Regions from separate parts of the Rossellomorea sp. DA94 genome, predicted to be linked through region 1. Evidence: riboswitches for the same ligand, from Rfam matches in the RefSeq annotation. Region 1 holds a riboswitch; each other region holds the start of a gene.
The links. Region 1 has a riboswitch for cyclic di-GMP ahead of P8596_RS22670 (hypothetical protein). Riboswitches for the same ligand answer to the same signal wherever they lie in the genome.
Positions count from the first base shown of each region.

Region 2: another riboswitch for cyclic di-GMP. It lies ahead of P8596_RS01250 (EAL domain-containing protein); the one in region 1 lies ahead of P8596_RS22670 (hypothetical protein).
Region 3: another riboswitch for cyclic di-GMP. It lies ahead of P8596_RS21145 (hypothetical protein); the one in region 1 lies ahead of P8596_RS22670 (hypothetical protein).

Region 1 is NZ_CP122397.1:4,393,181-4,403,829, reverse strand. It holds gene P8596_RS22675 (efflux RND transporter periplasmic adaptor subunit) at 1-994, opposite strand, end outside; gene P8596_RS22670 (hypothetical protein) at 1,018-1,683, opposite strand; cyclic di-GMP riboswitch class I at 1,946-2,017, opposite strand; gene P8596_RS22665 (hypothetical protein) at 2,215-2,376, shown strand; gene P8596_RS22660 (helix-turn-helix domain-containing protein) at 2,527-2,940, opposite strand; gene P8596_RS22655 (hypothetical protein) at 3,137-3,325, shown strand; gene P8596_RS22650 (REP-associated tyrosine transposase) at 3,473-4,045, shown strand; gene P8596_RS22645 (hypothetical protein) at 4,147-4,629, shown strand; gene hutP (histidine utilization transcription antiterminator HutP) at 4,851-5,297, shown strand; gene hutH (histidine ammonia-lyase) at 5,531-7,063, shown strand; gene hutU (urocanate hydratase) at 7,056-8,726, shown strand; gene hutI (imidazolonepropionase) at 8,728-10,011, shown strand; gene hutG (formimidoylglutamase) at 9,989-10,649, shown strand, end outside.
Region 2 is NZ_CP122397.1:216,730-227,378, reverse strand. It holds gene P8596_RS01275 (Na+/H+ antiporter NhaC family protein) at 1-29, shown strand, start outside; gene P8596_RS01270 ((S)-benzoin forming benzil reductase) at 137-892, opposite strand; gene P8596_RS01265 (divergent polysaccharide deacetylase family protein) at 1,004-1,789, opposite strand; gene P8596_RS01260 (helix-hairpin-helix domain-containing protein) at 1,928-2,389, opposite strand; gene P8596_RS01255 (ABC transporter permease subunit) at 2,404-4,383, opposite strand; gene P8596_RS01250 (EAL domain-containing protein) at 4,514-5,224, opposite strand; cyclic di-GMP riboswitch class II at 5,298-5,378, opposite strand; gene P8596_RS01245 (DNA-3-methyladenine glycosylase) at 5,483-6,067, opposite strand; gene P8596_RS01240 (DUF4097 domain-containing protein) at 6,295-7,158, shown strand; gene P8596_RS01235 (YqcI/YcgG family protein) at 7,195-7,890, opposite strand; gene P8596_RS01230 (FUSC family protein) at 8,042-10,225, opposite strand; gene P8596_RS01225 (nucleotidyltransferase domain-containing protein) at 10,411-10,649, opposite strand, start outside.
Region 3 is NZ_CP122397.1:4,067,604-4,078,252, reverse strand. It holds gene secA (preprotein translocase subunit SecA) at 1-866, shown strand, start outside; one part of gene prfB (peptide chain release factor 2) at 1,204-1,275, shown strand; one part of gene prfB (peptide chain release factor 2) at 1,277-2,305, shown strand; gene P8596_RS21170 (YitT family protein) at 2,716-3,588, shown strand; gene cccB (cytochrome c551) at 3,669-3,983, shown strand; gene ftsE (cell division ATP-binding protein FtsE) at 4,554-5,240, shown strand; gene ftsX (permease-like cell division protein FtsX) at 5,230-6,114, shown strand; gene P8596_RS21150 (murein hydrolase activator EnvC family protein) at 6,154-7,512, shown strand; cyclic di-GMP riboswitch class I at 7,684-7,772, shown strand; gene P8596_RS21145 (hypothetical protein) at 7,777-8,136, shown strand; gene P8596_RS21140 (class I SAM-dependent methyltransferase) at 8,347-8,925, shown strand; gene P8596_RS21135 (hypothetical protein) at 8,941-9,552, shown strand; gene P8596_RS21130 (peroxiredoxin family protein) at 9,545-10,126, shown strand; gene P8596_RS21125 (DUF302 domain-containing protein) at 10,210-10,590, shown strand.

The DNA.
Region 1 (10,649 bases):
CTTTTGGTGTTAAAATCCAAATGTATTTGTATTCCCCATCTTTTTCAACAGCCGTCATTGGGACCACAAATGCGCCCTTTACTTCATCCGTGATGATGGATAGGAAGACATGGTGTCCTGGAAGCAGTTCGTTTTTTGTGTCCTGCAGTTTGATTTCTACAGGGTACAGACTGTCGGTTTGGATGTGAGGATCATTCTTTGGCAAGGTTGCTACCCGGGTAACGATTCCTTTTTGGGTCTTTTTCTCAACATCAGATTGAACGGTTGCGCTCATGTTTTCATCGACTTTGACGATTTCTTTTTCCGTCAGGTCGGTTGTGACGATGGTGGACTGCGATGCAATCGTGATCAATGGATTGTCGATGGCATGGGAAAGGTCCTTGATGGTTCCGTCCACGCTGCTTTGGACGGTCAGGGTCGTTTCGTATGATTCGATATCCTTGATTTGGCGCTCGAGATTGTCGATTTGGCTTTCAAGGCGATCGATTTCCAGCTCTTTCGCGGCAATCTCTTTTTTTAAATCATATTCCGATTGAAGGGCACTGGCGTCGATGGGAATTTCTTTATCATCTGTAGACCCTGATGGGAGGGATGATTCAAGTCGCTTCAGGTCGGAAATATTGTTTTCGATGCTGTCGATTTCGTCTTCGAGTTGATCAGCTTCTGATTCCAATACGCTTTTTTGCTGAGATTGATCGGTTACTTCATATTCATAGAGGGGTGTTCCGGATTTGACCTGATCCCCTTCTTTGACGAGGAACTTTTTGAAGGAACCGAATTCATCGTTAAAATAGATGTAATTTTCTTCTTCGGAAGCGACGACTCCTGCTTTCGGCATTTCTTTGGCGAGAGCCCCTTTGTTAACGGGTTCCCATACGGCGACACGGACTTCCCGGTCGACTTTACTGTCCGCTTTTTCGATGAGATATGTATTGGCACCTATAAAAAGGAGCGAGACAGTGAGGGTGGTATAGAATATGCTTCGTTTGTTCATGATTGTTCACAGCCTTTAAATAGTTAGATTAGAGTGGATAAATTCAGGAATGCAAGAGATGCAGTAGCAGCCCAGAATAGTAGATTCGTTAACAAAATCACGAGCCAGATGAGCCAGTTTTTTTGTTGGGTGAGCTTTTTGACACCTTTGTATTGAATATAGAAAACCCATATCTTAAATAGGGAGAAACAGCCCAGGAAATAGATGACCCATGGTTTATCGGTTAAGTATTGAGCGATTACTCCGAGTGATAGGGGCGATGAGAACCAATCAAGTGAAAGGAAAATGGATAAAGGAATGTACGTTAGTCTTTCAATTAATAAAATGATAAGAACTAAGCTTTGCGTGATAACAAGCTTGCGATATTCACCTTCGTCTGAAATGGTCCAGAATATCAGAGCTGGTACAAACAGAATTACAGCCGCATATAATATTCCAGAAATGATTCTTCCTAATAGAAACAAGAACTTTTCCATCTCAAATGTGAAGGGCGAAAGTTTCGTCAGTTCCTTTGAAAGAGGATCCATTCCGATTCCAAAGGAAGAAATGAGGCCAAAGACAAGGGCTGACAATAGAAAGATAAGGAGAATTTTTTGTTTATATCCTCTTAATACTTCCATTACCTTTAATTGATAAAAGAAGTAGGATGGTTGTCTTAATCCCCTGATGAGTTTAACTTCTTTATGCATAAATGGTTGCCTCCAACTAGTTTAGATTACTCCTCTTATTCTATCGAAAAACCCCGAAAGTTTCCATAAATTGTAGAATGAAAATTTATAAAATTAAAAAAGCGCCTCAAGACGCTTTTACATGTTGTACGTTAAAAATGTTGTGCCCGCAATAAGCGCGACAGTAAAAACAAATAAACTTATGTACATCCACATTTTTCGAGCTTTCTTCTTTACTACTATTTCTTCCGGTGTCAAAAACGACAAAATAATTCCTCCTTGGTTTGGTAGCTGACTGTGATAGCCCCTTTAGCTTTGGCGTCATCACCTTTCGATGATTTTGCCACTTTTCATGGCCATACCACTATTATATCGACAAAAAGGTAGAGAAGTTGAATAGTTATATAGTCATATTTTAAGACAATTCTCATAAATTTCATCTTCCATTTAGTGGTTTTTTCTGGTAATATAGCATAAAATTGATGTTTGAAATGCCGTCTAATAGTGTAATAAAGTGATATAAACTGTTTAATGATGTAGGAGGTTGTCATTTTGAAAAGAAATGTGAACGGTGATCAGCATATTCTGAATGTGATCCAAAAAGCGTTCGACAAAGGTCAACAAGGAAACATGGACACCAACACCATGATCCACTGGCTCAAACAAGAACTTCAATCAGGATACACCATAGATACAAATCAAAAAGCGCTCTAGACCCCAATATCGGGTATCTAGGCGCTTTTTTTGGTAGGTGACCTCACCAGATAGAGGGACGGACCTCACTTTTATGAGTAGATAGGAACGGAAACCCCGGTATAACAGGGTTTAAGTTGCGGATAGTGAGGTCCGTCCCTCCCAAGGATTCTACCATCCCTTCATTGTCTGATAGAAGTGGTTCACGTGGGCGATGAATTTTTCTTTGCGCTTGTCTGTGAAGTAGGAGAGGGATGAAAGGGTTCGTTTGAATTTGGGGTGTTCCCCGAGGGTTTTCAGGATTTCTTTTGTTTCTCCGTCTTCAAAGGTTTCTCTCAGAATCATGGGGTCGTGGCTCTGTCCAAGGCCGTCGCTTTCCTCACCTAACATGATCCGGTTCATTTCATAGGTCGGGATTTTATAGACTTCCTTAAAGGTAAGCAGCATCTTGTAGGGGATGTCCCTTTCACCATTTTCGTAGTTTGATAGTGCGTCCTGGCTGATGTTCAGGCGAAGGGCAGCTTCTCTCTGGGTAAGCTCGAATACATCATTGCGATAATGCTGTAATTCTACATGTAAATCCATTGTTTTCACCGACTATCCCTTTTTTCTTCAAGATAAAGCTTTTATGTTCATGTATTAGGAAATTACACGTTTTGAAATCGTTATTTTGATTACGATTCAAGGTAATTTGGAAAAGGTATACAAAATTACAGGAAAACGTATTAAAATGTAAATATAATTGTAATTTTGTCGAATTGGGGGAAAAGGTGGAGATAGAGTGGGGGAACAACCAAAAGGAAGAGTGGCCAGTCTTTCAACAAGGGGAGAAAAGAAAGTCATCACATGGATCCAGATGAAACCGGAGTCGAATTTGATATTCAGTACGAAACATCATGGCAAACAGCGAATCATCTACTACACACACAGAAGCATCACCAATCTTGACTACGACAGAAGAGAGAGATAGGAAGAGGGACGGACCTCGCTACCCGTTTCATTTACAGAGATTTGTGAATGAATAGAGGTCCGTCCCTCAATAAAAAAGAGGATTTTACGCATTTGTGTCGAATAGGTAAAGTGTAAGATTAGGAGATTTAAGAAAAGGAGTGATGTTATGGTTCGAACGCCTCGGAATTGGAGTCCGGGAACGACGTATCATGTGACGGCGAGGGGGAACCGGAAGCAGGATCTGTTTCATGATGATGAAGACCGTAAGAAGTATGTAAGGTATTTGCAGGAAACGAAAGATAAGGACCCATTTACCATCCACGCCTACTGTTTGATGTCCAACCACATTCATCTGCTGATCGAAACCCACGATGTTCCACTGGAGAAAATCATCCGAATCCTTCACACCCGCTACGCCGTTTATTTCAACAAGAAATATGATTATGTCGGGCATGTGTTCCAAGGGAGGTATGGATCGACCAAGATCGATACGCCATCCTATTTTATTAAAGCGAGCAGATATATCCACCACAATCCGGTTGAAGCGAAACTCACCATCCACCCCGAGAAATACCCCTGGAGCAGTTATCCTTTCTACATCCATTCCATTGATAACCCCTTACTTTCCAAGGAACGCACCCTCAATTACTTTCCGGCTCCACAAATCAGCCGATATAAGGAATATGTTGAAAAGGGCGCACCAAAAGAAGAATTCCATAAAAATACAATTAAAAAGTGAAAAAAATAAAATATTTTTGGAAAAATATAGAGGGATTTGTGTCATGGTGTCGAAATTCATAATCAGTAGGACAAAATTCCTATTTCAAGGAGGAGGAAAGTATGAGAAAAGAATTTCTTTTAATATTCGAGGATTTTCACGTTTCCAAGAGAATCGTCAAGAAATCAAAAAAGCATTTAGTCGTTTTTCAGGGGCAGCATTATTACAATAAGTTGGTCGTGGTGAACCGTCCGCCGGGGTTTTCTCATGCCCTTGAGAGTATCATGTACTCTGATAAGATTCTTGAAACAGTCGGGTTCACGACATTGTTTGCCGTTCCCGTCGATCGGAGTCACTCCATCCCGTTCAAATTTGTCCGGATAGGCGACAACACACCAAAGGATTGCAAGATTGTACTCGAAAAGCGGGAGGGAACGGAGCAATTGAATATCCAGCCCCTATACCCTGTAGACGGTCCGATAACGAGCGAAGACAAACAGGACATCCTATCCTACTTAAGCCTGAAGTCCGATGACGGAACCGTCACCTACCTCATGAACAATCCCCAGGTATTCAAAGGAAAAGGAAAAAAACAAGAAGAGTAAAGGAGGAATGAGGCGAACCTGAACAGGTACGTCTTTTTTTGAGGGACGGACCTCCACCAGCTCTCCTGCTATTATCCTTCAAAAACCCTTTACCACGCTACCAAACTACCTCTCTAAGTTTCTAAAATCACTCTTTTTTTCGTTGACCTCTTATGAATCAGACCATACAATAATAGTAGTTGTTAGTATTTTTAGAATTTTCACGAAGGTGCGAATGCCACTTGAATAAGACAGATCATACTCGTATCGGAAAGAACGCCATGCTCCTTCTCCTGTTAGACAGGGAAGAGGAAGAGTGGAACCGTCATTTCAATGAGCTGAATTGGAGTTACTGCACCGGTAAGATCGGATCGATGGACAGCCAGAAAATCGTGGCCGCGATAGAAACAGCGGCAAAGCGGAGTGACCTGGTCCGGGAAGATCTGTACCGGGAGATGCATGCTTTGTACCACGCGATCATGGAAGCACTGACAGGGGTCACCCGCGGTCAGACTCAATTGGGCGAGATTCTGCGGACAGTGGGCCTGCGCTTCTCCGTTGTGAGAGGGACTCCGTATGAAAGTGAAGAGGAAGGCGAATGGATCGCCGTCGCGTTATATGGAACGATTGGTGCGCCCATTAAGGGGTTGGAGCACGAAACGATCGGACTTGGAATCAATCATATTTAAATAATGAGAGCCTAGAGATATTAGTTGAAAGGAGGCTCGACCAAAGGCAGAAGTCTGTCTTTGGTCGAGCCTCCTTTTTGTGTGGACGCAGGAACCTACGAAGGGGTCCGTCCCGCAGCAGGTTAAAGCAAGAAAGCAAAAAAGTCAGTAATAACGGTAAAGACAGTGGGAACGAACCGAAAATAAGTGATTTTCAGAGGTCCGTCCCTAAAAAATAGAAGGAGTGAACCAACATGGTGGAGTTGACGGGTTGTAGTTTGAGTTTGGATGAGGCGAAGCGGGTGATTTATGGGAAGGAGCCTGTGGAGCTTTCGCCGCTTAGTATGGAGCGTGTGCGGAAGAGTCGCGAGGCGGTTGAGAAGATTGTGAAGGAGAAGCGTGTGGTGTATGGGATCAACACGGGCTTCGGGAAATTCAGTGATGTGCTGATCGATGCGGATGACGTGGAGGAGCTTCAGTTGAACCTGATTCATTCTCATGCGTGTGGGGTTGGTGATCCATTCCCGGAGAACGTTTCACGTGCCATGCTTCTACTGAGATGTAACGCTCTTTTAAAAGGGTATTCAGGGGTTAGACCGGTCATTGTCGAGCGCTTAGCGGAATTCTTGAACAAAGGAATTCATCCGGTGATACCTCAGCAGGGTTCACTTGGAGCAAGTGGAGACCTGGCGCCACTTTCCCATCTGGCACTGGCGCTAATGGGTGAAGGGGAAGTCCACTATCAAGGTGAAGTCCATCAGACTCTCCCTGTCCTCTCAAAAGAAAACATCTTCCCGATCCAGCTTCAAGCGAAAGAAGGATTGGCACTCATCAACGGAACCCAGGCCATGACAGCTATGGGCGTGATCGGATACCTGGAGGCGGAGGAACTCGCCTTCCAAAGTGAGATGATTGCCAGTCTGACCTTGGAAGGATTAAGAGGAATCATGGATGCCTTCGACGAAGATATTCATTTAGTAAGGGGATATCCTCAACAGGTCGCTACGGCTCAAAGAATCAGAGACTACTTACAGGACAGCAAGCTCACAACGAAACAGGGAGAGCTCCGGGTGCAGGATGCGTACTCTCTAAGGTGCATCCCTCAGGTTCACGGAGCCTCCTGGCAGGCCCTTGACTATGTAAAAGAAAAACTCGAAATCGAAATGAACGCGGCAACGGATAATCCGCTCATTTTCGACGATGGAGAAAAGATCATCTCAGGAGGGAACTTCCACGGCCAGCCGATCGCGTTTGCCATGGACTTCATGAAGATAGCCGTCGCGGAACTCGCAAACATTTCAGAGCGACGGATTGAACGCCTGGTGAACCCGCAGCTCAATGACTTGCCACCTTTCTTAAGTCCCCAACCGGGACTACAGTCAGGTGCCATGATCATGCAATACTGCGCGGCATCACTAGTATCCGAAAACAAAACCCTTGCCCATCCGGCGAGCGTCGACTCAATTCCGTCATCCGCGAACCAGGAAGACCACGTCAGCATGGGGACAATCGGATCACGTCACGCATATCAGATCCTGCAAAACACAAGAAGAGTCCTCGCCGTCGAGCTCATCTGTAACCTGCAGGCAGCGGAACATCGAGGGACGGACCTCATGGCAAGCAAGACAAAGCAATTTTACGAAGCAGCGAGAAAGGTCATTCCTTCCATCACAAAGGACCGCATCTTCTCGAAAGACATAGAAAAAGCCAACGAGTGGCTGCAACAGACAACGCTAAGCACACTGATCAAACCAACCAAAACAAAGGAGGAAACGACAAATGGTTAAGGCAGACAAACGAATCGTACAAGTAAAAAGAGGGACGGACCTCGAATGTAAAGGCTGGGAGCAGGAAGCGGTCCTTCGCATGCTCTACAATAACCTCGATCCCGAAGTGGCAGAAATTCCCGAAGAGCTAGTCGTATACGGCGGAATCGGGAAAGCGGCCCGTAACTGGGAGTCCTTCGACGCCATCGTCCACACACTAAGAAATTTGGAGAACGATGAAACCATGCTCGTCCAATCCGGTAAGCCGGTTGGGGTGTTCAAAACCCATAAAGCGGCTCCGAGAGTCCTGCTATCGAACTCAGTCCTCGTGCCGAAATGGGCCAACTGGGAGCACTTCCACGAGCTTGATCAAAAAGGCCTAATGATGTACGGTCAAATGACGGCGGGAAGCTGGATCTATATCGGAACACAAGGGATCCTGCAAGGGACGTACGAAACGTTCGCGGCACTGGCGAAGAAGCATTTCAATAACTCCCTTAAAGGGACGATCACCCTTACAGCCGGCTTAGGCGGAATGGGTGGAGCGCAGCCACTCGCCGTCACCATGAACGGAGGAGTGGTGATTGCAGTCGACGTGGACGCAGAGCGCATCCAAAAGCGCCTCGACACGCAGTACTGTGATGTGAAAACCGATTCCATCGAAGAAGCATTGATGATGGCGTATGAAGCACGTGACCAGGGCAAGGCACTTTCTATCGCTCTCCTTGGAAACGCAGCCGAGGTTCATCATGAACTCCTCAAGCGTGACGTTAAAATCGATATCGTAACCGACCAGACATCAGCCCACGATCCACTGAACGGCTATGTCCCTGAAGGATATACACTCGAAGCCGCTGCAGAGCTTCGCAAGCAGGACCCGAAAACTTACACAGCACTATCACAAAAAAGTATGGCCAAACACGTGGAAGCGATGCTCGAGTTCCAACACCGTGGCTCCATCGTATTCGACTACGGCAACAACATCCGTCAAGTAGCGAAGGATGAAGGGGTTGACAATGCCTTTGATTTCCCTGGATTCGTCCCGGCATACATCCGTCCGTTGTTCTGTGAAGGAAAAGGACCTTTCCGCTGGGCGGCACTGTCAGGTGACCCAGAGGACATCTATAGAACAGATCGTCTGATCAAAGAGCTTTTCCCTGAAAACGAAGCCCTGAATCGCTGGATCGACATGGCCCAAGAGCAGGTGGCATTCCAAGGCCTTCCTTCCCGCATCTGCTGGCTGGGCTATGGTGAGCGTGTAAAGATGGGTCTTGCCATCAATGAATTGGTCAAGAATGGCGAGCTGAAAGCACCGATCGTCATCGGCCGTGACCACCTGGACTGCGGATCCGTCGCTTCACCGAACCGTGAGACGGAAAGCATGAAGGACGGCAGTGACGCAGTGGGAGACTGGGCGATCCTGAACGCTCTTATCAATACAGCGGCAGGCGGCTCGTGGATCTCCTTCCACCACGGCGGGGGAGTTGGAATGGGTTACTCACTGCACGCCGGAATGGTCGTTGTGGCAGACGGGACCGACCTGGCCAAGGAACGCCTCGAGCGAGTCCTGACAACAGACCCTGGAATGGGCGTCATCCGCCACGTCGACGCAGGATACGACATCGCTGAAAAAACAGCCGAAAAACACAATATCCACATCCCAATGAACAAAGGAGGAGAATAAGATGACCACTACACAATTCGACACCATCATCGACAACATCGGCCAGCTCCTGACAATGGATCACGGGGACGGACCTCTGAAAGGGGAGGCAATGAGCAGACTTCCTGTCCTGGAAAAAGCGGCACTTGCCATCAAAGACGGCCTTGTCGCCTGGATCGGCACACACGAAGAAGCACAAACTCTCAAAGCGACAGAACGGATCGACGCAGAAGGAAAGCTCGTCTCACCAGGACTCGTTGACCCGCATACACACCTGGTCTTCGGAGGCTCACGTGAACACGAAATGGCCCTCAAGCAGCAGGGTGTTCCATACTTAGAAATCTTGAAGCGGGGAGGCGGCATCCTATCTACAGTGGGTGCCACCCGCGAAGCATCGGAAGAAGAGCTACTCACAAAAGCACGCTTCCATCTCAACCGAATGATTTCATACGGAGTCACAACAGTAGAAGCGAAAAGCGGATACGGTCTCGATCGACAAACCGAATTAAAACAATTAAAAGTCGCCAAACAACTAAACGAAACGCACCCGGCAGAAATCGTCTCCACATTTCTTGGAGCACACGCCATCCCACCGGAATTCAAGGGCCACTCCGATGAATTCCTAGAAGAAATGCTGGACCTATTAAACGACATCGAAAAAGATCAGCTCGCCGAATTCGTCGACATCTTCTGTGAAACAGGAGTATTCACTGTTGAACAATCTCGAGAATTCTTAACCAAAGCAAAAGAAAAAGGCTTCTCCGTCAAAATCCACGCCGACGAAATCGATCCACTCGGCGGAACGGAAATGGCAACGGAAATAGGAGCGACAAGCGGCGACCACTTAGTGGGGGCTTCCGACAAAGGCATCCAGGCATTGGGAGCAACCGACACCATCGCGGTCCTTCTGCCAGGTACGTCCTTCTACCTGAACAAAGGCAAGTTCGCCAACGCAAGAGGCATGCTGGAAGCGGGAGCGGCAGTCGCCCTGTCAACAGATTTCAACCCGGGAAGCTCGCCGACAGAGAACCTGCAGTTCATCATGAACCTGGCATCGTTACAGCTGAAAATGACGCCGGAAGAAATCTGGAACGCCGTCACCGTCAACTCCGCCTACGCCATCAACAGGGGAGACTCGGCAGGAAAGCTAGCAACAGGCCGTAAAGCCGACATCGTCCTATGGGATGTACCGAACTATCACTACGTACCGTATCATTACGGAGTCAACCATACCAACACCGTCATGAAAGACGGATGTATCATCTACCGCAAGGAGAAGCTTCATGAGCACATTTCAACACATTAAGCCGGCAGGAAAGGCGCAGTTCAAAGATCGCTACACAACGAAGGCTGCAGAACTACTGACACCATGGGAAGAAGGGAAGAAAGGGGACATCGCCATCATCGGCGCCCCTCTCTCCAAACCGTCCATCTCCCACTCAGGGGCAAGCTTCGCACCCGACGCCATCAGACGGTGCCTGAATTCATTCACCACCTACAACATCGAAAGAGGGACGGACCTCGCTGAAGACAACAAAACCATCATCGACTTCGGTGACATCACCATGCACCCGACCTCCATCCAAGAGTCGCATGAACGAATCTATGAATCAACGAAAGCAGCAGTGAGCACAAACGCAGCACCGTTCACCATCATCCTGGGCGGAGACCATTCCATCACCACATCAACGGTCAAAGCCATCAAGGAAACGAAGGGTACGGTCGGCATCATCCAGTTCGATGCCCATCATGACCTCAGGAACACAGAGGACGGGGGTCCGACCAACGGAACGCCTTTCAGGAGATTAATAGAAGGTGGCCACATCCAAGGAGAGCATCTCATCCAAATCGGCATCCGCAACTACGCCAATGCGAAAGCCTACCATGATTACGCCATCGAGCAGGGTGTGACGGTGTATACGATGAAGGATGTCAGACAACAAC
Region 2 (10,649 bases), 450 kb from region 1:
CTGATGGAGATCCGGTCCGTTCTTCTTAGTCCGTTGGAAAAGAGACAAATCCGTCTGGGTTTGTCTCTTTTTTGTGTCTGGGTTATTCAAACACCATTAAAAAAGCAGACCCCGATTTCCGGAATCTGCTCTTTTCTTATAACAAATCATTCACATGATACAGTTTACCACTTTCAATATTGGTTTTGGTTATGAGAGCCACCAGTGCATCCGCTACCGTGTCCGTGCTGCGCAGCATCCCCTCTTCTTTGTAGCGCTGGAACGACTCAACCTCGGCAAAGGCTTCTTTGGAGGACGAGCGGATTTCCCCCTGCATATCCGTATCCATCACTCCCGGACTGAAAGCGATGACCTGATGACGGCTATGTGTGTTGGAGAGCTCAAGGCTCACCGTTTCAGTCAGCATATTGACTCCCGCCTTAGTCGCGCAATACGTACTCCAGCCATAAACGGGACGACTTCCCGCTCCTGAACTGATGTTGACCATGATCATTTTCGATTCAGAGCCTTTTGCTGCCTTGAGCAATTCATTGGTGGCGATCATAGGTGAAAGTAGATTGACGTGGACACTCGTTTCCATTGCTTCATTTTCCACTTCACCCGACGTATTGATCGGTGTCACCACGCCTGCATTTTGAACGACATATATCTTCTTGGCTCCAGATCCAAATACCTTTGCCCCTACTTCGCGGAACACCGCTTCTGTTTGTCCCGATTGAGATAGATCACAGGGAAAGAATTCATACGACACTTCTTTTTCCCGTGCAAGCTTTTGTAAGCTGTCATTATCCGAACGGGATATATTGAGAATACCGATGCCTTTTTCAATAAAGAGCCTGGCGACGGACTCCCCTAATCCCCTTGTTGCTCCTGTCACGATTGCATAATCCATTTCGAATCATCTCCTTCTTACATACTGATTATAAAGGAGAGTTTCCTTTCCTCAAAAAATTAAGCATCAAGTTAACCGAATTTTTACTAATATTTGTGAAAAAGCACACCATCAAGGCATGCTCTCATCAATCAAATGATATTCCGGTATGAGGTCGGATAGTGGTACGATCGACGCTTTTTTCTCATAAAGGGGAAGAAATTCTTTTAACATGGTGGCAACCTTCATGCCTGTAACCCCCACATGCCCGATCGCGATGGTTGCATCATCACGATCCAATGTCTTTGAAAGGAGTCTCGCCTGCTTCCCGATGTGTTGAATGGTGTAGATATCATCAAAGAATAATTCGTTTTCTAGGTATGGGACGCCCATTTCCTTTGCAAGCTTCGGAATGACACTCTTTCCTGTTGTTTTACTATCCAGATAAAATAAACCCCTTTCCTTGCATATGCCGAGGACAATCCTCATGACCCGCTCATCAGCGGTGGCCTTCGAGCCCATATGATGATTGACTCCTACTGCATAAGGAACCTCTTCCAGGGCTTGCTCCACTCTCTTCCTGATTTCTTCATCGGATAGGGAGGTCGTGATGGCCCCCGGTCCGAGCCAGCTCGCTTTCCCTGACATCGGTTCCATGGGTAGGTGGACGATAACCTCATGTCCATTTTTATGGGCTTTTTCCGCATCTGCCTTGGTCGTTGGGAGAAAAGGCATGACCGCAATCGTCAACGTGACGGGAAGGCTCAGAATTTCCTCCGTCCCTTTCATGTCGTTTCCTAAATCATCGATCACAATCGCAAGTTCATTCTGATGTGCCGGAAGAGGAAGGATGTTTCTTGCTGAAGCGGACATCTGTATGGAAAAAGTCATAAGTAAACAGATAACAAGGGTTCTCATATAGCATCACTCCTTTTTCTTTAGGATGTCCATTTTAATGAGGATATACGAATGGAGGTCCGTCCCTCAAAAATCAGCAAAAAAGAAAGCCGGGAAGCGTAAATACGCTTCCCGGCTTGGAATTCAGGAGGGACGGACCTATTGATCCCAGGCTTTGGTGGGACGGTCTTTAGGGTAGCCGTGGGTTTGGCGATATGTTTTTCTTTGTGTTGTGAAGTCCCACCAGTTCTTACTGCTTTCAGGGTAATTGGCGTGGTGGACGACACACCTGAGTGAGTCTTCCACGCATGGGTCCATCCAAACACCGTACTTCTTCTCTAAGTCGATGATAAGGTCTTCCCCCTTCTCTCCCTTGATTTCTTCAAATGTATAAAATCCAAGATCCTCTACAACATTGTGAGCCATATTGGGTCCAATGGAAGGGATCTGTTGAAATATGGACATGCCGACTAAATATCGGGATCTTTCCATTGTAATGTTCAGTTTCTCCCGGAGAAGTTCAGGAGAACATTCATGTAGATCGCCGAGTCGTAACTTGGCTTTGCGGAGGGCTGACCTCTCCTGATCAGTCAATGGAAGTTTAGGGCTTTTTCTGCTCACCTTTCGTCTCCTCCTTATCCTTTAAAGGTTTGCTGGCGGACAAATTGGAAGTCTTCCACCGCGGGACGGTTCGTTTTCTTTTTTGCTATTTTTTGTTTCGTCTTGATTGGCTTGTCGTTCACCAGCACCCCGACTTTCGTCTGCTGGATTTCCTTCACTCCCTGAACAATCAGCTGCATGGCGATGATCGCGATCATGAAGGCAACGAGTGGTGCAATGACAATCCAGTACTTGCCTGTCATAAGGGAATTCTTCGTGGAACTGATCAGTCCCGACCATTCAAATGTTCCTGATTTCGGAGGATCCGGGACCAGACCGCCTGTTATGATCGTCCCTCCAAGGAAAAGATGAAATAATCCGAGATGCACAAGGATAAGAAGCGTCTGGATGAATTGCTGTCCCCATATAATAAACAGCCTTGGAGCCAGGTGAGGGAAGAGATGCGTCCAAAGCAGGTGCTTGTTGCTTCCTCCAAGGAGCTTCGCAGACAAGACAAAATCCTGCTTCCCTATTAATTTCAGTTCATTCCCGATTAATACAGTGGTCAACGGCAGCACAAGGATCGTTAAGACAACGGCTTCGAACACCAATCTTTCAAAAATCGAGTGATCCCACCCCAACACAGGCAGCCCCCAAAGGACCGGTCTTAATAAGAGATAAGCGATAAGACTTAAAGGAAGAAAGTGAATCGAATCCACCATGCGGTCAAGCCAGTTCTTCCTGCTTTCTTTCAAGTGGAAATGATAGGCGATACCAAGATAGAATCCCCCTATCACCCGCAGTGAAGCAACAATTAAAGCAAACAACAGGGTATACTTCGCCCCCACAATAAGCTGATCGAGAATACTGTAACCGAAGAAATCAGATCCCAGAATCATGTCCCCAAATGGTTTATGAGGAGGGGCACTGATGATCCGCCCCTCGTCATTTTTCATAAATTGAATTTGTTTGATGGGCTCTTCTTTCAACGTTGAATAAAGGAAGCTGGCCGCGATCAAACCAAATATCACCGTGAACCCGGTCGCGAACTTGCCATTATGCATGTGCTGCCACCAAAGCCTGCGAAGGGTCGATAGAAAGCCCCATATCTTCCATTCAGTCCATTTCGTTTTATCCCGTTTATATTTCGTGTGATCCTCACTGCTCTCATGATTGATCCACAGGTAAACACCTTGGTATACGACGAAAAAAGGTGTGTAGATCATAATCAATGAGATCGCAATCACCATCGGCCTGAAATCCTGTATGATATAATAGGTGATTCCTCTCATGTTAAAAATGGTTTCAATGATGAATAAACTCGACAGCATCCCCCAAATGATCAGCTTTCCATGATAGAAAAGACTTGGTGAGATATTTTTCAAAACATGTGAAAAGAGGATCCGCCCTTTCGACATCCCCTTACTCTGGGCAAATTCAATGTGAGGCTTCAATAACTCTTCTTCCATAATGAAAATGAGGATCCGGAAAAAAGAGATCATCGGGATGATCGACAGCGTAATCATCGGGGCAAGAAAGATCTTCTCCTCCCCGAACTCGGTAAAATTCATCAGTTCCACACCGAAATATTTAAATACATAGACAATCATCAACTGGAGCATGAACGCAAACATTAAATCAGGCACCGTCTCCAAGAGATTCAATGCTTTCTTAAGAACCGATGTGATCGGTCGGGGTAAAAAGACGGTGAAAACGGTAAGAATAAAGGCAATACCAAGCCCTATGCCCAATGCTCCCCCAATAATCTGCAGTGAATACAGGTATGGTCCCCAAAGCATATCGAGGAAATTGACGGTAATCCCTTTATATGAATAACTCCAATTGGCCCCATCCATGAAAACAAAGATGAACTTGATGAACTCCTCCAAGTAGCCAACAACATTATACAGCCCTCTTTCCTTGAACACTTCCGGGGCAATACTCACGGCCAGGATCCCAATTAGACCGAGAATATAATAAAAGATGAACCTGATTGGAAACTTGAGATATTTCATATATTGAATCCCCTTTTATTCTCTTTTTCCTCAGTTTAATAGAAATGTTAAAATTTTTCAATTTTATTTCAAATCTGACAATTCGGTAACAAAAAGAGTGACCCCGCTATGTCAGAGTCACTCTCACCGTCTAAGCCAATAACCGGCTCGGCTTTCCTAAATAAAAGCCCTGTCCAATCGTTATCCCGATTTCCCTTGCCACCTGCATATCCTGTTTTGTTTCGATCCCCTCTAACACAATCAACGTATCACTGCCGTAGAATTGGCTGAAAAAAGAGAGGAACCGCTGTTTCTTTTCATCCTGTGCCAAATTCATGGCGAAATAGCGGTCAAGCTTGATGATTTCCGGTTCATATTCAATGGATTTCTTGATGGAAGACGTCCCCTGCCCGAAATCATCAATCGCATACCAGACACCATATTGCTTCAGTTCCTTCAAAGACTCTTTCAACAACGGATTCTGCCAAAGCTCTTCCGCACTGGACTCATTAATTTCAAGCACAAGACGGCCCTTCATGTCAGAATGGCGGTCCATAAGATCGGAAAAATAGGTGTGAAAGCTCGGGTGCAAAATCGTGGTGATATAAATATTGAGAAACAGTTTACAGTCCCCGATCCCGTTTTCCGAAAAACTTTCAAGTGCCTTTGAAATGGACAACGTATCCAGTTTGTACAAGATATTGGCCTTCATGGCCGATTGAAATACACTTTCGGGATTTTCATTATACTTATTTCGCAAAAGACCCTCATAAGCATAGAGGGTTCGATGTTCACCCATATCATATAATGGCTGAAAATCATGGTAGATAAAGTCGTCTTGGAAAATAGTAAAGATGTTCATAGGACCCCTATACTCTCTCTTTAGTTTTTGGTCTTACCCACAAAAAAAACCACACAAAAACGCATTATCCGCGTTCGCATGTGGTCGGTTGCGCTACTGGCTCCCCTAAATGTAAGCGCCCATCTATCATTTAGGTTCAAAGCCCCCAGTCGAATGGTCAGCTTATAAAGATATTTGTCTTATAAGAAAAATATACCACATAACTAGTACTTATGGGGTGTATTTTCCATAAATTATTTGAAAATTCATAAAGAAAGACTATCTTGAAACAAATGGATTGCCACTAACCCAGAATCTCCATGGATAATCCCTGGCTTCCCCTGTGTTATCAATCCCAATTCGTTTCCCGGCGGAAATGTTTTCAGGTTGATACCCTTCTGTAATCATGAGCGGCGGTTGTAAATAACTCCCCCCATAATCCTCCATGGTAATGCCCAGAGCCTTCGTCAACTTTCCCGGCCCATTGGTCCAATTCTTCTTCACATGACCGGGGCGCCTCGCTTCCATAAGCTCCTGTCCATGAAGAGGCTCTACGGCTCTGATGAGGATCGCTTCAGGCTTCTCCCTTTCTCCGCTCACTACGTTTACGAGGCAGTGAGTATGCATGACGTATGTATAAATGCGGCCAGCTTCATGGAACATCACTTCCGTCCGCTTTGTGCGCCTGTTTCCGTAACTGTGGGCGGCCCTGTCGATCGGCCCCATATAGGCTTCTGTTTCTACAATATAACCTGAAGCGATCCCTTCTTCGGTTTCTTTCACTAACACGCACCCCAACAGAGCTTTGGCAAGCTCCAGCGTCGGCTGCTCGTAAAAGGTTGGGGGCATAGGTGTTCCTTCCATGATTTCACTTCCTTATCTGCATTGTCTAATCTATTTGTACCCTACCTTTGCCTATTTAAATCAAGCATCCACGATTGTAGTAGATTCCACGCCTCGATATTTCAATTCCGGCAACCCTACGCCTCTGGTCCCATTCAAAAATAATCCTATGGCTCATTGTCGTAGTCTCTCCACTGCATTAAAATAAATGTATCAATTGGAAAATCAAACCAAAGCGAGGGATTGAAATGAAAAACGCATTTGCCGTCATGATTGCACTGCTTGCATTGGGGACGCTCTATGTCATCCTAAATGACAATACATCACTGTTTGCAAAAGAAAGTCAGTCAGGAGAACGGATTGAAGTCACGAATAATATCAAACATATCGACCTGGACTTGGAAAACAGCGACACAGAAGTCATACCAACTGACAAGAATGAAGTACAGGTCGATATAGAGGGAAAAGGGACAATGACATTGGCGGTGAACGGAGATACGATTGACGTAGCGGTCAAGCATAAATGGTATCAATGGATTGGATTCAACCGCAAATCAAACGTTACGGTCTATGTTCCGAAAGAATATAGTAACAGCATGGAAATCGATATTGGCGCCGGCAATTTTGTGATGGCTGGAGAATCTGATTCAAAGAAATGGAAGCTCGATGAACTGTCCATTGACATGGGATCTGGGAATATGCAGCTTAAAAACATCGAGACAAATGTGTTCGAACATGATGGCTCTTCAGGGGACCTGGTCGCAAGCGGTCTCACTACAAAGGATGGAAGAGTGGATATCAGTTCGGGGGATGTAGAATTATCAAACTTTGAAGGTCCCCTTGAAGGCGACTTATCCTCAGGGGAATTAACGGTTACCATGGACTCCTTAAAGGGAGACATGACATTCGATGTCAGCTCAGGGGGAGTGGAGCTTGATCTACCGGAGAAAGCAAGCTTTAAACTGAAGGGGCAGGCGAGCAGCGGAGATATCTCCTGCAATCTTCCTCTAAAAAATCAAAAGATAGAAGACGGGGATATTTCAGGGGTCTCAGGCTCCGGGAAATATACCATTGATGTTTCAGTGTCCAGTGGAAATGTAGATATCTACTAAAGAAGAGTGCCGGGAACACCCCGGCACTCTTTTACATTATTTATGATGGAATGGACATCTCCCTTCAATCGGTTCCACATCGTCCCCAATAAAATACTGCTTCCACTCACGGTGTTCGGGATCCCCATAATGACTGATATTAGGATGCTTCGGTAAGCCGTCCCATTTTTCGACCCGCTCTCTTACTTTTTCCCTGGACATGATTCCCCCCTTGGAGGTACCCTCCAAGCCTTCAAAAATCCTTCTTGGCTGAAATCCCAGTACTAAGCTATTCCCAAGATCCCTCGTCTTTCGCTGCTTGTAGGCAGGGGCATTCCCAAACACGAAGAAAGGTTCCCCTGCAAAGGAAAAAGCCCACAAATGGTGATCAGGGTCCTCTGGATAATCTTCCGGCCAATCCTCCTTATCTTCACCATGGAGAAACTGCAGGATCCTCCAGAAATAATCTCTGTAATGAGGGACGGACCTCTCCTCCCTTTCAGGCTCCACAAATAAAAAGAAACCGTGACGGATCAAGCGTTCTCCTTCGGGTACATCAAACAAGTCGATGAACTCCTGAATCGTTTGGGGAAGATGCTCCCAATTGTCATGACTGATATAGGAATACCGAAGCTCACCCTTTTTCTCTCCGGTCATCCCGAAGTAACAAGGGAAAGTGCGGTCAGTTACAACCTCATGAAAGTTCCTATATTCTTCTATAACCCATTGAGGGACAATCTCAGGGTTTGTCATATCTTCTTTTGTCAGTAGTAAACTGTTCGCTGTCAATTCTTCCACCTCAAATTAATGTCGATGGTATGCTCTTCCCGAATTGTGACAGGTTAAAACAATTACTGACAAAAAACACCTCATGGCCAAAAAAAAAGGTAAAGCGAAATCCGCTTTACCCTTTCTTTACCTCTGCCCCTAATTCCACTCCAAGTGCCACGATCGATTGATTGATCCTCCACACATAATAGAAATGGTGAATTAGGTCCACCTGGGACTTACGCCAGCTTGGAGCCTGGGTTTCTATTCTTTCCCGCTCCGGGCTTAAATCCCACATGACGGGAGCACTTCCCTGTTCTTTTAACAATTGCCGAAGCGTCTCAATGTTTTGAGAGATTTTTTCTTCCGTTTCTGAAAACGCACTGCTGAGCTCCTCTGAAACCGTTGCCGGCACCTTTCGATGGGAGGAAGCAAGCAGGTGCTTTGCGTAATAATTAATGGCCGTCACCACGGTAATCCAGCGCCCGACTCCCGACCTCGTCAAAGACCCGGGTCTTTGCAGAAGGGATTGTGCCTCATCCTTGATCGCCTGAAGTTTCTGATCCAGATCAAACGCTTGATCTGTCAACGCTTTGTCTTCCGGGACCATGAAGGTGTTAATATAGGAAGAAACATACCCTTCCAGATCCCCAAAGAAATCATCAAAGCTATCGGCGACTTTGTCTTTTGTTCTTTTTGGAAATACAAACGCTGAGACAATCAGGGCAATGATAGCTCCTGCAATCGTATCGATGACACGTGCCCCCATGAGCTGAATGCTGATTCCACCGAGAAGGATGTCATACATAAAGGCGATGAGCATCGTAATGAAAAGGCTCATCAATGTATAGGAAACCGGGAACAGATAAAAGGCGAGGAACAGGACCGCAAACAGGAGAACAACCTCCAGCTGTGAATTTCCAGATACAAGGTTTGCGGCTCCAAATCCGATGATGGCCCCGATCACCGTTCCGATCGACCGTTGGAAAGCCTTCATATACGTTCTGCCTACCGTTTCAGTGCCAATTTGAACAATAAAGGTCGTAAGCAAGACCCAGTACGGCTGTGCAGGTGCGATCAGAACCCCGACGATGATCGCAAGCGTTCCCGCTACCAAGGCCTGTATTGCTTTACGCGTAGACGGTTTTAAACTCTTGTCCTCTTCAGACTCATCTTCCTTGTCTTCTTCCTCCGGTTCAGTATCGCTCTCTACAGTCGATTCCTTGTACTCAGACACTTTCAGTGATTCCTGAATCGTAATGGCCGCTTCCAGGACATGGTTCGCAATGGACTCGATCCGTCTCAGGAGGTATACCCAGCCTTCAGGTTTCTCTTCTTGATTCAGAACCTCCGACAATATCAGACGCAGGGCCTGGATGGCTTTTTCCGCCTCTTCAAGGGAGCGGGGATCATAATCCTGGGCCAGTACCTCGGCGTCACGGAGAGAACGGATGACCCATACGAGCAGGCGCCTGAGTTCCATGACCTCCAAAGCTTCCAGGTCCTTCAGCTTTTTCAATGAATCCGTGAGAGTCTGAATGAGCATTTCAGTGTCAAAGACATATAAACGAAGTTGTGACGCTTCGATACCCGGCCACAGCTTCTTTAAATCATTCTCATTAATATCACCCGCTACGCTTCTCGCATACTCATTCAGCCTTCGTACATTCTGATCCAATTGCTTTCTCCGCTTACCGCTCGTATTCGGATCCTCTATCATCTTCATTAAGATGGTAAACGTCAAGTTGGATTGAATATGAAACGAACGCATACTCCTTCTTAACATATGGACAGAATCCTTAAAAATGATGAAGTTATAAACAAACGCGAACACAAGCCCAATGACGATCCCGAGGTAAAACCATCCTAGATGGGCTACATCCAGCTGTAAGATCGACGATATATAAATTGACATAAACCCTGCCATTCCCATGGAAAAATAGCGGATGGCAAAGCGTGAAAAGTAAAAAGCGCTAAAAATGACGCCTACCAATAAAGCGTTCACCACAAGACTGTAGTGGGCAAAGGCCGAACCCAGTGTAATCCCGGTGGCAACTGAAACACCAACCAGCAAGGTCGTTACCTTCTTTTTCCCCGTCGTATCATCCATGACCACAAAAATACCGAGCATCCCCACCATACCTGACACAATGGCCGGGGTGATGGACGGATGGTCGAAATGCTTCAATAAGAAAAGCATCGTAAACACAGCCGATATCAAGCTGATCGTAGCTTTACCCGCCTGCTGAAATCTTTTTCTGCCGGGATCGGAAGCAAGGATCCTCCCCAGCCATATATGCTGTCTATGTAAATGTTTCATCTCTCATCAAACCCTTATCTACACACCGTTTTTCATTCTCTTTTATCGTACCCTTTCCAATAAAAAAGTAACCTGTACTGCAAGAAGCAGCAGGTTACTCACATTCGCTGGTGCACGAAGAGAACGGAATCTATTTGTATGATTATAAGGGTTTTGGGCGGTTGGGTAAAGGGAAGTGCTTTCTCCTAAGGCTGTTTGGCACCACTGACTAACAGATACGTTGCTTTTATTCCTTTTCCCAATCTTGCTTTATATAAGAGGATAATACTATTTAAATAGGAAGACTCTTGATCCTTTTTGTTTAATTCCGTAAAAATGTCCTTCTTTCTAGGAAAGCACCAATTGTATACCTCTCTCACACTATGTTGAAATGTGTCATAGCTTAAGAATTGAAAGTCGATGAAATCCCAATAGTGGAACAGTC
Region 3 (10,649 bases), 330 kb from region 1:
TCGGCTCCGACAACATGAAGAGCATGATGGAACGTCTTGGAATGGACGATTCCCAGCCGATCCAGAGTAAAATGGTCAGCCGTGCTGTCGAATCGGCTCAAAAACGAGTGGAAGGAAACAACTTCGACGCTCGTAAACAGCTTCTTCAATATGATGATGTCCTGCGTCAACAGCGTGAAATCATCTACAAGCAGCGTAACGAAGTCATCGATTCCGAAAACCTTCGTGACATCGTTGAAGGCATGATTAAATCAGTCATCGAGCGCCAGGTAGCGGCTCATACGGCAGAAGAAGAGATGGAGAATTGGAATCTGCAAGGTATCGTGGATTACGTCAATGCCAACCTTCTACCGGAAAATGACGTGACAGTCGACGACCTTCGTGGAAAAGAAGCCGATGAAATGATGGCTCTCATCTTTGAAGATGTACAGCATCGCTACAATGAAAAAGAAGAGCAGCTGACACCGGAACAGATGCGTGAGTTTGAAAAGGTCATCCTGCTTCGCGCCGTTGATACGAAATGGATCGATCACATCGATGCCATGGATCAACTTCGCCAGGGTATCCACCTCCGTGCATACGGACAAAATGATCCACTGCGTGAATACCAGCATGAAGGCTTCGCCATGTTCGAAAGCATGGTACTCGCCATCGAAGAAGACGTGGCAAAATACGTCATGAAAGCGGAAATCCGCAACAACCTGGAACGCCAGGAAGTGGCCAAGGGCCAAGCGGTCAATCCGAAAGAAGACGGAGCAAAAACCAAAAAACAACCAGTCCGCAAACAAGCAGACGTCGGACGCAACGACCCATGCCCATGCGGAAGCGGCAAAAAATACAAACACTGCCACGGCATAACCGGATAATTTTTATGATTTGAGATGATACCTGGGACTTATTTTGCTAAAATAAATCCCAGGTACTTTTCCGTTTTTTATGGGTTAGATAAATTAGAAGGCATTAATAATGAATATACTTGTAAAATTGGCAAGTGATAAAACACTATTGATTGAAGCGGAAGGTGCTCGACTCCTGCGGGAAACGCGTGGAAGTTGAGACCCCACAGGGCTTTAGCCCGAGGAGGCTCAAGCCACGCCCCGCGGAAAGCGAGCACCTGCAGCGGAAATCACACTACTGTCTAATACAAACTTCAAAATGATTTTTACAAAACAACAACCCAAATAACTATAGAGGTGACCACACATGGAACTATCAGAAATCAGAGCAGAGTTAGAAAAATCAGCTAAGACATTAGCGGACTTCAGGGGGTCTCTTTGACTTAGAAAACAAAGAGGCACGAATCCAGGAACTGGACGAAATCATGGTCCAACCCGACTTCTGGGATGACCAGCAAACAGCACAGGGACTGATCAATGAAGGAAACGGCTTGAAGGAACTCGTCAATGAATACAAATCATTGCTTGAATCACAAGAGAACCTCGAATTGACACTTGAACTGGTCAAAGAAGAGCCGGATGAAGAACTTCAAAAAGACCTGGAAGAAGAGCTTGCTGACTTGGTCAAACGTTTAAATGACTACGAGCTGCAGCTTCTTCTAAGCGAAGAACATGATAAAAACAATGCGATCCTTGAACTGCATCCCGGTGCAGGCGGAACCGAGTCCCAGGATTGGGGTTCCATGCTTCTCCGTATGTACACACGTTGGGGTGAAAAACGCGGATTCAAGGTGGAAACACTCGACTATCTTCCAGGTGATGAAGCAGGGATCAAGAGTGTAACGTTAGCGATAAAAGGTCACAACGCATACGGCTACTTGAAAGCTGAAAAGGGCGTACACCGTCTTGTGCGTATTTCACCGTTCGATTCCTCAGGCCGTCGTCACACATCATTCGTATCTTGTGAAGTGATGCCTGAATTCAATGAAGAAATTGAAATCGACATCCGTACGGAAGATCTGAAAATCGATACGTACCGTGCAAGTGGAGCCGGTGGACAGCATATCAATACGACCGACTCAGCTGTCCGTATCACTCACTTACCGACTAACGTGGTGGTAACGTGTCAATCGGAGCGTTCTCAAATCAAGAACCGTGAGTCAGCGATGAAAATGCTGAAAGCGAAGCTCTATCAGAAGCGGATCGAAGAGCAGGAGCAGGAGCTTGCTGAAATCCGTGGAGAGCAAAAAGAAATCGGATGGGGAAGCCAAATCCGTTCCTACGTCTTCCACCCATACTCCATGGTCAAAGACCACAGAACCAACACAGAATCAGGAAACGTACAAGGCGTCATGGACGGTGACATCGACCCATTCATCAACGCCTACCTGCGATCCAAAATAAAGTAATACGTGATAAAAAACTGACCCCGTCAACCACTGGCGGGGTCAGCTTTTTTGAGGGACGGACCTCTAATCAGCACCATAAAGCCACTGTTTCCCCCCAGCCAAGGTCCGTCCCTCAAACCTCACCTCATTAATGCTTTAACACGTTATTGAACTGTTATTTACACCTTTATGCGCCCATGCTATACTCTCAAAGGTTGATACAGGAGGGTCTGATGAAGGTATCACCCTCTATATCATCTTCTTCATCACAGGTTTATGAAAACAGAAGTTCTGCGTTTCTTTGGATGTATATGTATACTTCTTCACAATCCAGGGGTGCCCTTACGGAGGTCCGTCCCTCGAGGAGAGTTGCATCAAAGAAAGCGTTTGTACTCATACTATTAATACATAGGTTAAAGGAGTCGTACTGGATGGGTTTGAAGGAAAGGCGTCGTGAGCAGGTAGTTAATCCACGTAAAGAAAAATTGTTAGAGTATTTGTTTGTTGTGTTCGGTTCAACCATTGTGGCCATTGCGTTTAATGTTTTCTTACTGCCGAATGAGGTCGCTTCAGGAGGAGTAAGCGGGATATCCACGATTCTGAATGGATTGTTTGACTGGAAGCCCGCATATGTTCAGTGGGCATTCAATATACCATTATTCATAGCAGGATTGATCTTCCTTGGTCTTCAATTTGGAGTCAAGACAGCTATCGGTACGGTGTTTTTACCACTGGTCGTGTTCTTGACCGAAGACTGGAAACCCTGGACGGAGGACCCCCTGCTTGGAGCCTTATTCGGGGGAATCGGAGTAGGACTTGGATTAGGGATCGTATTTCGTGGAAGAGCTTCTACGGGAGGGACGGACCTTGCAGCCCAGATTGTCAATAAGTTCACGGGTCTGTCCTTGGGAACCTGTGTTGCCCTGATAGACGGGATGATCGTCCTTTCTGCAGCCATCGTTTACGATATTGAACGTGGATTATATGCTTTGATCGGTTTATATGTAACAAGTAAAACCATCGATCTCGTCCAAGTAGGAATCAGCAGATCGAAAATGGCGCTGATCATTACCAATCGTCAGGAAGAAGTTCGTGAAGGAATTCTGAATAAAATAGACCGTGGAGTGACAAAACTATCAGCATACGGTGGTTATACGGATGACGAGCGCCCGATCCTCATGTGTGTCGTGGACCAGACAGAATTCACAAAACTGAAACAACTGGTCAAAACCATTGACCCTTCAGCATTCGTCGTAACAATGGACGCTTCAGAAGTATTGGGGGAAGGTTTCAAACGGGTTTAAACTTGGTATAATTATGTAATAGAGGGACGGACCTGACAACCGATCCGTGACTCTGAAATATGTTTCCTAGGGGGATAAAAATGAAGAAAAAGCTGCTAGGTGTTCTTTTTGGCGCTTCATTGGTACTTGCAGCCTGCGGTGGTAACGACGGCGACAGTACAGAAACAAGCTCCGGCGGAATGGATCCTGAAAAAATCGTGAATAATAAGTGCTCCAGCTGTCATGGTGGGAACCTTGAAGGCGGAATGGGGCCGGCCCTTAAAAATATTGGGGCAGAACTAAGCAAAGATCAAATCCTTGAAACCATCAAGAATGGTAAAGGACAAATGCCTCCTGGACTCATTAAAGGTGATGAAGCAGAAGCGGTGGCAGAATGGTTATCGAATAAGAAATAAGATTGGGAGAAGAATCCAATGGGTTCTTCTTTTATTTTTGGCGAGATCTGCTTAAACTTCCCCAATCGAGGCTGTTGTTTTATGGACAAAACTTCCTCTAAATAGATATCCACAATTGTTCCCCAATTCTTCTTTAAGTCTTTGTTACAGAACCTTTTCTCATGAAATCATGTAATGGTAATTCACCCTACCAGGTAGAATTATAACCTAGTAACTTAATCTGATTACCATCAACTTAGCGTTTGTCACGACGGTACCCCAATACGATAGGATGTAGTATTAGTACTAGTTACTAGGTATAAATAACTATAAAATGATCTGATTATAGGTAAAATCGACAACAAAACAGGTAATAAATTCACATTTTTTCAGGTTCTGAAATGTAAATGTAATAATTTTTTTCCTTAACTTACTATAAAGAGATGTTATAATAATTTTCGGAAGCGTAATTCGAGGTTTTTCACCATTTTTTGTCTAACGGTGATAAAGACGACTTTGGTTACGTGCCGTGTACATATGTCGATAACAGCCAAGAGGGTAACTACATAATACAAATTAGGTGATTTTAAAATGATAGAAATGAAAGACGTCTACAAGCAGTACAGCAACGGTGTCATGGCTGCTAATGGCTTTAACGTACACATCAAGCAAGGAGAGTTTGTGTATGTGGTTGGGCCGAGTGGTGCCGGGAAGTCTACTTTTATTAAAATGATGTACCGCGAAGAACGTCCTTCCAAAGGAGATATCGTTGTAAATGGTATCAATCTCGCAAAACTGAAAAATAGTAGAGTTCCATACTTAAGAAGAAACGTGGGGGTTGTATTCCAGGATTTCAAGCTTCTACCATCGCTGACAATCTATGAAAACATTGCCTTCGCACTTGAAGTGATAGAAGAACATCCAAAGCAGATTAAGAAAAGAGTCATGGAAGTACTGGACCTGGTAGGGTTAAAGCATAAAGCAAGAATGCTGCCGAATGAACTTTCCGGTGGGGAACAACAACGTGTATCGATTGCTCGATCCATTGTGAACACACCGAAGCTTGTGATCGCGGATGAGCCTACAGGAAACCTTGATCCCGAAACATCCTGGGATATCATGAACATTTTTGAAGAAATCAGCAACCGTGGAACCACGGTGATCATGGCTACGCATAACCGGGAAATCGTGAATACGATCAAGCATCGGGTAATCGCCATTGAAAATGGCCGGATTGTCCGGGACGAACAGCGAGGTGATTACGGTTATGAAAGCTAGAACATATGGCCGCCACTTTAGAGAAAGCTTCAAAAGCATCGGTCGTAACGGCTGGATGACATTCGCATCAGTGAGTGCTGTTACCGTGACACTACTACTTGTTGGTGTGTTCATCGTCTTGATGCTAAACATGAACAAGGTAGCAACTGATATTGAGAAAGACGTTGAAGTACGGGTCTTACTCGAAATTGGGACTGAAAAATCCCAAACTGAACAAATAGAAAAGAAGATACAAAACATAAGTGGTGTGGAATCGGTTGAGTATTCTTCCAAAGAAGAAGAACTTCAGAACCTCGTCAAGGATCTGGGAGACGATTTCAGATTGTTTGAACAAGATAACCCATTATATGATGTGTTTATCGTAAAAGCAGACAATCCAAGGGACACCGGGAAAATCGCAGGTCAAATCAGCAAGTTTGATGGTGTCAATGAAGCCCTTTACGGGGAAGCGAAGATTGAAAAACTATTCAATGTACTGGAAATGAGTCGGAATGTTGGACTTGTATTGATCATCGGTCTGTTGTTCACGGCAATGTTCCTTATTTCAAATACAATCAAAATTACCATTGTCGCCCGAAGAAGGGAAATCGAGATAATGAAACTCGTGGGTGCAACCAACTGGTTTGTACGCTGGCCATTCATATTAGAAGGTTTATGGCTTGGAATTTTAGGTTCTATTATCCCGATCGCTCTTGTCTCAACAGGTTACTACTATGCCTATGGATTTATTAAACCAAAACTACAAAACAATTTTATTCAGATATTAGATTTTACCCCCTTTATCTATCAAGTAAACGGATTAATTCTATTAATGGGTTGCCTGATCGGGGCTTGGGGAAGCTTTATGTCTGTGCGTAAATTCTTAAAAGTGTAAAATTTGATAGGTTGATAGAAGCTGAAAGGAGCATGCCGCTTGAACAAGAAGTATTTCATATCATTATCTATTGCAGCAGCATTAACAATCGGAAGTCTACCAACGTTAGCAACCACTGCTAGCGCTAACTCCTCCGTGGAGGACTTGAAGAAACAGCAGGACGACGTTTCATCTAAAAAAGAAGAGATCAATGGCAAGATTAGTGAAAAAAATTCTCAAATCGACCAAACGATCAATAAACAAAAAGACCTTGAATCACAGATTGCCGAAATCAGTACGAAATTAAAAGATACAGAAACGAAGATTGCCGAAAAAACAAAAGAAATTGATGAAACAACAGCAAAGATCAATAAACTTAAAGCGGATATTGAAGAGTTAAAGAAGAAGATTGAAGAGCGTAATGAACTTCTGAAGGAACGTGCTCGTGCCATTCAGGAAAAAGGCGGCTCTGCCAATTACCTAGACGTACTACTAGGAGCGGAAAGCTTCGGAGACTTCATCAACCGTGTCACAGCAGTGAATACCATTGTAAGTGCAGACAAAAAGATCATGGACGAACAGAAACGTGATCAAGAGGAATTAGAGAAGAAGCAAGCGGAAGTGGAAAAGGAGCTTGCTGATCTAGAATCGTCTAAAGCAAACTTGGAATCGTTGAAGAAAGACCTTGATAGTCAAAAGGCTAAAAAAGCTGAATTATTTAAGCAGCTGGAAGCTCAACAGGCTTCATTAAAAGTAGAAAAAGCCGATCTTGAGAAAGAGTCCGATGAACTTTCAAAAATGGAACATCAGCTTGAAGGTGAAATCCAGGCTGAGCAAGCACGTCTGGCAGAATTAGCCCGTCAGCGTGAAATCGAACGTAAGCGCCAGGCAGAAGCGGAAGCGGCGAAGCGTGCAGCAGCACAACAGCAGGCGACAGCAAGCAGCAGCGGCGGGTCTTCATCAGCATCAGTAGCTCCTGAAGAAACAGCTCCAAGTGCCCCTGTAAGTGCAGGAGCATGGACAGCACCAGCACGTGGAACAATCACAACCAACTTTGGTTGGGATGTCTTAAATGGTGAGCGACGTTTCCACTACGGTACAGACATTGCGGCACGTGGAAGTGTTCCAATCTCTGCAGCAGCAGATGGTTATGTCATCAAGAGCCATTACAGCTCAAGCTACGGTAACGTAGTGTACATCACTCACTCTATTAACGGTCAAATGTTTACCACTGTGTATGCCCACATGTCTTCTTCATTAGTGAGCACTGGACAAGCAGTAAATAAAGGTGACAAAATCGGTTACATGGGTAACACAGGTTACTCTTTCGGACAGCATTTACACTTTGAACTATACAGAGGTTCATGGAGTGCGTCACACGCTAATGCTGTTAACCCACGTCAATATATTAACTTTTAAGTTTTAAAAGTCCCTCTTCTATTTTGAAGGGGGACTTTTTTGAGTGAAGGCGGAGGAACTCTTTCTTCCAACTACTTGTAAAGATTGTTAACTGGTAAATCAACAACTTGTTTACGAAAGACTGTTTTCATATCCTTATTTTTCTAGTATAATGGCAATATTCAAGTGATTTTTCGAAAAAGGCAAACTAATTGAAAGATTAGGACGCAAAACCACGGGTCTACCATTTTTATTAAAATAATGATCGCCGGGTTACCGAAAACAATGGAAGCAATGAATACTAATTCGAATCTTTTTCTAGTATCATTCAGCCTGCCTTTTTGGTGGGCTTTTTCTCTGGGAATGTTCGTTTTTGTTGGATTTGAATCTGTACGAAGGATGATGATGTTGGAGTTAGCAGATATAAAAAGACAATTAAGAAGTTTCTGCAGAAGAAATCGCACAGCATTGAAGTACACTCATATTGGTGAGTACTCTGCGGAAGAAGTGTGTGAGATGTTTATTGAATGTGTCGGAATCGAAGAGATACAAAAGATTCTACATGACATTGACATTATCAATCAACGCGGTGGAGATACCGTCAAATACTTCATGCTCATCCTCGAAGGATTGAGAGCTGCTTAAGATTTAGATTCCTTCACAGGGGAGCATATTTTCACGTCGTATACGAAAGGATCCTTCAGAGAGGGATCCTTTTTTGCCGGGAAAAGAGCACTATCACCGTCTGTAATCATGACGGTAAGGGATACACTATGAGTAAATCACTTGCCTGAATGATGGAAATTTAAGATACTAATACATAATAGGGTATATATTTCGAACGGAGGAAACGTCATGACCGGACACTTATTCGAACATCACAAAGCTTCAAAGCTGCTTGACCCGGAACGACAAGAGCTTGTACCAGTGGATAATGTATTAAAGTTGCTTCAATTGAGGAAGGAGGATATCGTTGCCGATCTAGGCTGCGGGAATGGCTATCTAACCCTTCCGATTGCCAAAGAGGTGGAGACGAAGGTCCAGGCGGTAGACCTGCAGCAGGAGATGCTTGAGTACCTTAAACATCGTGCTGGGGAAGAAAACATAGATAATATCGTGTATGTAAAGTCGTCTCTTGAATACCTTAGCTTTAACAAAAGTACATTGGATAGGGCCGTTTCTGCCTTCGTCTTACATGAAGTGCCGGACCTGATCAAAGTCTTTCAGGATCTTCACGATATGCTGAAGGACGATGGAATCTGGTTGATTCTTGATTGGGAAGCGGTGGAATCGGAAATGGGTCCTCCTTTAGAAGAACGTATACCATCTGAGGAACTTGAACGTCAGCTCAATTCAGGAGGATTCAAGACAACAGTGGGGCATCTGCATCCTTCTGTATACTATATCGTTGTGAGAAAAAACACTTCTTTATGAAAGGTGTAGAACTGAATGGATGAAAGATGGTACACCGTAGGCTCTCTTACTTTCCCATCAATCTGGGGAGCGATCATCGCCTCGTTCATTTTGACCTTTCTTTTCCTCTACTTCTGGAATCGAAAGGCTAGCGACTGGTATTCAAATGGAGTTTTTTACTGCTTGGTCATCTGGAAGCTGAGTGTCATTCTCGTTGATTTTCAAAATGTCATTGAACATCCCATTACGATCCTTTATTTCAATGGTGGAATGTGGGGGTATTGGTTAGGCTTGCTGACAGTGCTTTTATTCATTTTCGTTAAAAGGGTGGATAGGACGTCTCACCTGGTCATTGCCTGGATGAGCACAGTCGTTTTCTTTGAACTTATCTTTCATTTGCTCCAATTTGATATTCTTGCAGGGGTATTTCAATTCATCATCAACGGTGCACTGATCTTATTTTTACTGAAAAAAGAAAATGATAGCGATACTTGGGCCATCCAATTGGTGATCGTTTTCACCCTTCTTCAACTGCTATTCCAATCCATTTATGGAGGCTTTATGTTTACCACTGTCACCTGGACGTATCTCATTGTGATGGTTTATCTTATCTTTTTCAACGGAAGGTGGAAAACGAACATTGAATAAACGAAATTTTGCTCTGGCGATCGTTGCCCTGCTGATCGGGATCTTCCTGGTGAATTTGTTTCAGGATCAACAGGAAAAAAAGGCAAAAGAAGAGGCTGACCAGTTGGCCAAAGAGTCCATGGATCTGACTGATGCCAAGCAGGGGCTCACGAAAGGGGATCGTGCACCGGACTTTACCTTGACCACTTTAGATGGTGAAGAAGTCAAGCTTTCCGACTATCAGGGAAAGAAAGTGATCCTGAATTTCTGGGCCACCTGGTGCCCGCCATGTAAAGCGGAAATGCCCCATATGGAACAGTATTACGAAAAAAACGCGAAAAAAGAAAATGTCGAAATCCTTGCCGTCAACTTGACCTCACAGGATGATGGGGAGAAGGCAGTCCAGCAATTTGTCGACGGTTACGAACTCACTTTCCCCATTCTCATGGATGAGAATGGGGATATCGGAGACGAGTACCGGGCATTCACGATCCCGACCACTTACATGATCGACACAAACGGCCTCATCCAGCACAAAATCGTCGGCCCCATGAACGAAGAAATGATGGGTAAAATGGTCGAAGGGATGAAATAATGAGAGGGACGGACCTCGATCAGGACGTTTCAATGCATACACTATGAGGTATAAATAACCATGACCCAAAAAGGAGGATCACTATGTTCCACTACACAAAAGAAGTTTCAATGAATGTGAAGGATGCCGTATCAGCAGTAGAGGCAGCCTTGAAAGAAGAAAGCTTCGGGGTTCTGTGGAATCTTGACCTGGCCGCAAAGCTTCAGGATAAAGGGCTGGATTTTAACGAAGAAGTCGTTGTCCTGGAAGTATGTAATCCCCACGAAGCGAAAAAGGTGCTGGAAGAAAGCATGCTCGTCAGCTATTTCCTGCCTTGTAAAGTGACGGTATATACAGAAAAGGGAACGACGAAAATCGGTATGGCAAAGCCGAGCAAGCTGATTGAAATGGTTGATAACGATGAATTGAAGCGGTTGGCGTTGGATATCGAAAATCGCCTGATCGGGTGTTTAGAAAACGTCTGACGAGGAGAACCTGTTGCATTAATGCGACGGGTTCTTTTTTTTGCCTCCCAACACCTCAT